One region of the Staphylococcus debuckii genome, then DNA from elsewhere that is predicted to be linked to it. Evidence: riboswitches for the same ligand, from Rfam matches in the RefSeq annotation. Region 1 holds a riboswitch; the other holds the start of a gene.
What was found. Region 1 has a riboswitch for FMN ahead of CNQ82_RS07420 (ECF transporter S component). Riboswitches for the same ligand answer to the same signal wherever they lie in the genome.
Positions count from the first base shown of each region.

Region 2: linked by a shared signal. The riboswitch ahead of ribD (bifunctional diaminohydroxyphosphoribosylaminopyrimidine deaminase/5-amino-6-(5-phosphoribosylamino)uracil reductase RibD) and the one ahead of CNQ82_RS07420 (ECF transporter S component) in region 1 are both predicted to bind FMN.

Region 1 covers NZ_CP033460.1:1,582,493-1,585,917, forward strand. Annotated here, with positions in the region: gene CNQ82_RS07410 (helix-turn-helix domain-containing protein) at 1-466, opposite strand, end outside; gene CNQ82_RS07415 (ferredoxin) at 564-812, shown strand; gene CNQ82_RS07420 (ECF transporter S component) at 1,000-1,548, opposite strand; FMN riboswitch at 1,608-1,742, opposite strand; gene CNQ82_RS07425 (ATP-binding protein) at 1,929-3,425, opposite strand, start outside.
Region 2 covers NZ_CP033460.1:1,842,358-1,845,782, reverse strand. Annotated here, with positions in the region: gene CNQ82_RS08665 (FAD/NAD(P)-binding protein) at 1-915, shown strand, start outside; FMN riboswitch at 1,015-1,147, shown strand; gene ribD (bifunctional diaminohydroxyphosphoribosylaminopyrimidine deaminase/5-amino-6-(5-phosphoribosylamino)uracil reductase RibD) at 1,327-2,376, shown strand; gene CNQ82_RS08655 (riboflavin synthase) at 2,383-3,015, shown strand; gene ribA (GTP cyclohydrolase II) at 3,031-3,425, shown strand, end outside.

The DNA of each region.
Region 1 (3,425 bases):
CTTTATTGATTCGTTTAAACAGAAGATATATTTCCTCTTCGAATAATTTTTCTTTCTGTTCTTGCTTAATTTTATGAAAAATTCTTTTCACTCTATGCTGAACTTTGTTTATTTGTGAGACGGGTATAAAAGATAAAGTGTGATGATTATTATAAGAAATTGTTTGAATTAATAATTGAATTACTTGGAATGTCTGTTGTATGCTTTCAAAAGTATAGCGAGGAGTAATTTTTAGATCAATATTTAAATTGTCACCGCTTTCATTCAAACTATTGAATATTCGTTCGAATGACGGATATTTTAAATTTGGATGACTGTGATATAATGATAAAAGTTGTTGGCTACATGCATCAAAATAAGTTTGATGAGTTTTAGCACCAACGATGATATTATAAAGACTTTTAGTAGTTTTATAATGATAAGCATGTGTTTTTATGTATTGAATAATTTCTTTCAAATCAATCATCACCTTAATAATCTGTTGTATTGAAAAAAGAATTCCTGGTGTTAAAATAAAAATACGTTATAAGTGTAGCATTTTTGTAAAAGGAGGCGAAGTAAAATTGGCTAAATATACGATTGTAGATATGGATACTTGTATTGCATGCGGTGCTTGCGGTGCAGCAGCTCCAGATATTTATGATTATGACGATGAAGGTATCGCATATGTTATTTTAGATGATAATAAAGGTACAGCAGAAGTTCCAGAAGAACTTTATGAAGATTTAGAAGATGCAGATGAAGGTTGTCCTACAGACTCTATTAAAATTGCAGATGAGCCTTTCGATGGGGATGCATTAAAATTCGAATAATGACTATCAATCGTCTTTTAAGTTAGTATTCTTCGCTAAATATAGATGAATGTGTGAGATCAAAATATGATTCGTATTTTGGTCTCTTTTTGTTTTATTAAGAGGAAACTGTCGCTAATTCAAGAGACAGGAGCTGGAACAAATGAATGCCCCAGCCCCTAATATATGAATGAGCAGTAACTATTTGTTAATAGTTCAATGCTTTTTTAAGACGTTTATAGAGTAAAAGGAAAATAACGGATACCGCAATCCCTTTAATTATATTAAACGGAATAATTCCTGATACAATGATAATTTTTAAATTTTTTACTACATCTGCAAGGTTCATTATCATGCCGTATAAAGGCAATAAGACAAAATAGTTTAAGATACTTAGTACTAAAGTCATTACTAATGTACCTACAATTAAACCCATAATAATATTTAATTTGCCTTTAGATAATTTGCTTACATAAAATGCAGTAAGTAAGAAACTGACTGCAGCTGCAAAGTTTGCTACAGGCCCAATCGGATCTCCCATATTGAAAAGGAAGTTAAGCAAATTTTTGATGAGTTCTACAATCACCCCTGCTACAGGTCCAAATAGAAATGTTGCAAGCAATGCAGGAACGTCGCTGAAATCAAGTGTTAAGTATGGTGGTAAAAATGGCAGCGGAAATTTGATAAACATCAAAATAAACGCAATGGCACTCATCATACTTATAATGATAAAGCGTTTGTTTTTTTGTTGATTCATAAATACTCCTTCCATTCATCTTACGCGAATAGGAGGAATTTACGCACAACAAATAAACCCTCCATCTTCTCCCATCCAGACTATACTGTCGGCTCTAGATTCTCACTAGATCAGCCATATTTATAATTAATAAATACAGGTCGCAGGCTTTAATTACTGCCGGTTGGGACTTTCACCCGACCCCGAAGATGAATTTCATTATTATTTTATTTTCTTATCTATTATATCGGATTAGATGTTTTGATTCAATCCCAATGCTTAAATAGAAAAGATATTTGTCTCTTAATATAAAAACTCCCCATATAAAGCTTTCACTTTTTAAGTGGCTACTTTATATAGGGAGTTGTGATACAAGATGTAGTCCTTATCAATTGGTTTACTTATCTTTTTGGAGGCTTAGGTAATTTAATAATAAAGGTTGTACCCTCTCCTAAATGACTCTTCAAGTCGATCGTACCGTCTTGTGCTTCAATAATCATACGGCAGATAAATAAGCCTAATCCTGTGCCTTCTTTACCGCGTTTTCTAGAAGCATCTACTTTGTAGAATCTATCAAATACTAAATCGATATGTTCGGGTGCTATGCCACTGCCTGTATCGGAAACATATAAAATATCGTATTGATCTGATTCGCCTGTACTGATAGTAATTGCATCTCCCGGTGAAGTATAGCGGGAGGCATTGTCCACTAAGTTTGTCAGTACTTGCTCCATTCTATCGGTATCATAGTACCAAAGTTTTCCATTAGTGTCTGGTGCTAAATTAATATCAATCTGCAAATCTAAAGCCTGTTGACGATATTTCAATTGCATGCGTTGCAATAAGTTATCGATAGGTTGAACTTCTTTGTTAACTGATAGTCCCTCAGCATCCATTCTTGCTACATTTAAAAGTTCATTGACGAGACGATTTAAGCGTTGTGTTTCGTCTAGAACGATTGAAAGTGAATCTCTGATTTCTTCTGGTTCAGAAACTACGCCGTCCACAATAGATTCTGTGTAACCTTGCAATAAGGCGATAGGTGTACGTAGTTCATGAGAAACATTAGCAATGAAATCTTTTTTCATTTGATCTAACTGATGCTCGTTGGTCATATCTCGAATAATCGCTACCACTCCGCTTTGATGCGGTTGGAATTGTTCGATATAACTCATAATAACGACATAATAGCGATTTTTGACTTCATATTCTTGGAACTGAATTTCTTTTTCTTCAAACGTACGATCCATTTGTTCAGTAAATTGTTCTTTTTTTGTAGCTCGTAGCTGCTCGGCCATTTTTTTAGCCATTTCATTGGAAAGAATAATTTCTCTCTTTTCATTAATTCCTAGTACGCCTTCAACCATTGAATTGATAAGACTGTCTCTGATATTTTTTGAAGCAGAAATCTCATCAATATGTCTTTGGATATCATTGCTCATCTTATTGAAAGAATGTGCTAACTCGCCAATTTCATCTTTCGAATTGATATTGTTGACTTGCGTATAGTCGCCTTCAGATACATTCATTGCTTGAGTACGGAGTTGGCGAAGCGGTTTGGTAATTCTTGATGATAAAAAGAATGCAAAAACAGTCGTTATAATTAAGAAGATAACTGCGGTCGCTAAAATAATGATGGTAATCACATTATTGGTATCATCTATACTCTTTAAGTCTTGATAAATAAATACTGCTCCGTTTGGATTGGCAGCATCTATTTTTGTCGGATAACCTAACAATACGTAAGTTCTTGTTTTACCATCGACTTTTAACTTCACATGTTGTGAGGCTTTATGATGGTCTTTAAATACTTTTTGATAATTTGAATTTTTAGTAATCACATTCATCATTTCGTTTTTCAGTTTAGAATGTGAATTATAGAATTCATCGTTTTTATT
Region 2 (3,425 bases), 260 kb from region 1:
AGCACTGATGATATTGCGATTATCGGCACAGGCTTATCGAGTTTAGATGTCATACGTTATGTGGTTAAACATCATCCTAATTTGCCGATTACTGCTACGAGCAGACACGGAGAGTTTCCAAGTGTGCGTGGAAATATGATTGATATTACTCTAAACCATATTACAAAAGAAAATTTCGAAAGTATTTTGCGCTCGCATTTTGGAGTAGTTCCCTTAGAATCTATGATACGGTTATTTGAACAGGAATGTGAAGACTACAATATTCCATTACAAGAGTTGATTCATCGTAAAGTAGGGGATCCGATTAAAGATTTGAAATATGATTTGGCGCATCCTGAAATATTAGGAGTCTTCCAAAGTATACTTGAAACTATTAAAGAAAATATGAACTGGATATGGAATAGTTTGAGTTTGCAAGACCAAGAAGCCTTTATGAAAAAATACATGCCGATTTTAAAAGCCAACTCCAATCCGATGCCTCCTAGCACAGCACGATTGCTAATCGAAGAAATTACTGCTGGACATGTAGTAGTTAAAAAAGATTTAGCAGATGTACAATATAAAAATGAAACGTACGTCTTTAAATATCATAATCAAGACGAGCTCGATTATTTCAACGTAGTGATTAATGCCACCGGTCCAAAAACACAATTGAAAGATTTAGATGATGACGATGCTTTTATTGTAGATATCGCTAATAGACAAATTGTACAACCTCACCCAATGGGAGGGATTCAAATCGTACCTGAAACTAATCAGGTAATCAGTCCGCGACATGGTACGCTGCCTCATCTTATTGCTATCGGACAAATTACCAACGGCATTAATCAAGCACGTAATGGTGTAAACATGATTGTGCGTCAATCTGTGCAAGCAGTTAAAAGTTTATATGATTTTCATGAACAAATACGCTAGATAAGCTTTTGTTATTGTAAGATTGATAAAAATAAGATATGATTAATTCATGAGTTAAGATTTTGAGTAACTCTTATTGATTCAGAAACAATTTCATAAAAATTCTTTCGGGGCAGGGTGAAATTCCCAACCGGCAGTAAATTAAAGCCTGCGACCTGTATTCTTTTTTGAATATGGCTGATCTAGTGGAAATCTAGAGCCGACAGTATAGTCTGGATGGGAGAAAGAATGAAGAACATCATTAAATGTGAAACTTATTTATCTATATGATTTAAAAAAGTTTTAGTTTAAGTGGTCTTATTTAGGTATGCCTTTATACTAAACTTTTCAATTTTCAAAGATAAATGATGATAAATTCTATTTCCCGTTGTCCATTTTTATTTGGCAACGGTTTTTTAATGAGGTGATTGTTTGAATCGATTTTTACAAAATGCAATACAACTGGCAAAAATGGCAGAGGGTCAGACAGGTGTAAATCCAGCAGTCGGCTCAGTAGTCGTAAAGGATGGCCGTATAGTGGGTTTAGGCGCACATCTCAAGCAAGGTGAACGTCACGCAGAAGTTCAAGCTTTAGATATGGCTGGTGACCAAGCACAAGGCGCTACGATTTATGTATCCTTAGAACCATGCACACACTTTGGTTCCACACCGCCTTGCGTCAATAAAATCATTGAAGCAGGTATAAAAAAAGTAGTGTATGCCATGAAAGATATTTCGCTCGATTCTCCAGGAGATGATATTTTGCAATCTGCTGGCATTGAAGTGGAATATCAGTATCAAGCCGAAGCTGAGCTCATGTATAAAGACTTCTTTAATGCGAAATCTGAGAATATTCCAGAAGTCACATTGAAAGTCAGTGTAAGTTTAGATGGTAAACAAGCGACCGATTATGGGCAGAGTCAATGGATTACTAATCTAGGTGTTAAACAAGATGTATTCAAACACCGTGCGCGTCATGACGCTTTGTTAACAGGAGCTGGAACAGCTGAAGCGGATAATCCGAGTTTAACGGTCAGACTAGAAGGCGAACGACAGCCTGTTAGAGTAATATTAGATAGAAGCGGCCGCTTAAATCTGGAACAGAAGATTTTTCATGACCAGCAAACGCCAGTCTGGTTGTATACAGAAAATAATGAAATGCTGAACAAAGAACATTCTGATCAAGTTAAAATCATACAATTAGAAGATTGTTCTATTAAAAATATTTTACATGATTTATACCATAAAGGTATAGGTTCGCTCTATGTAGAAGCTGGACCTAATGTATCTTCTCAATTTCTCCAATCTGAGTGTGTTCAAACACTCATCATTTATTACGCCCCGAAAGTTATTGGAGGTTCAGGGAAATATCAGTTCTATCAAACTGACCATGTACTTTCCTTGGATAAAATTCCTCAATTTGAAATTGCCAACTCTGAAATCATCGATCAAAATATTAAAGTTTCACTAAGAAAGAAGTGATCTTATATGTTTACCGGCATAGTTGAAGAAGTCGGAACAGTCGTCCAGACTGCTTCAGAACAAAATGTCATGAAGTTGACGATTGAATGTCACACTATCTTGCAAGACATTCATATCGGTGATTCTATCAGTGTCAATGGTGCTTGCTTAACTGTAATTTCTTTTAATAACCAAACCTTTGATGTTCAAGTGATTAAAGGCACTGAAAATAAAACATATCTCTCTGAATTACGTAAAGGCAGTGCGGTTAATTTAGAACGTGCGATGCCCAGTCAAGGAAGATTTGGTGGCCATTTTGTATTAGGTCACGTTGATGACGTCGGAACGATACGTCGAATTCAACCATCAGCTAATTCCAATATTGTCACGGTTCAATGTCCAACAACACTGACCTCGCAAATGGTACAACAAGGTTCCATTACGGTAGATGGCGTCAGCTTAACTATTTTCCGTTTAGACAATGGTCAATTTGATATTCATTTAATACCTGAAACGAAACGTGCAACGATTTTAAGTACGAAAAAAGTAGGGGATAAAGTGCATTTGGAAGCGGATATGTTATTTAAATACGTTCAAAAAGCAATTTCAAAAGATGAATCTGGATTGACTAAAGATAAATTAAGTCAGTTCGGATTTTGATAGGAGTGGATTGAGATGAAATTCGATAGTATAGAATCTGCTGTTGAAGCATTGAAAGCAGGAGAAAGTATCATTGTAGTAGATAATGAGGACCGTGAAAATGAAGGTGATTTAGTAGCTGTTACAGAGTTTATGAGTGATAATACCGTTAACTTTATGGCACAAGAAGGGCGTGGTTTAATTTGTGCACCGCTAGCACCATCACTTGCAGAGCGTCTCAATTTGACGCCTATGGTTAAAGATAACAGCGATGCATTTGGCACTGCTTTTACAGAAAGTGTGGACCATGTGGATACAACAACAGGTATTAGTGCAAATGAACGAATGATGACGGCCAAAGCTTTAATTTCAAATGAAGCGAAACCGGAAGATTTCAACCGTCCTGGCCATCTGTTCCCACTCATTGCCAG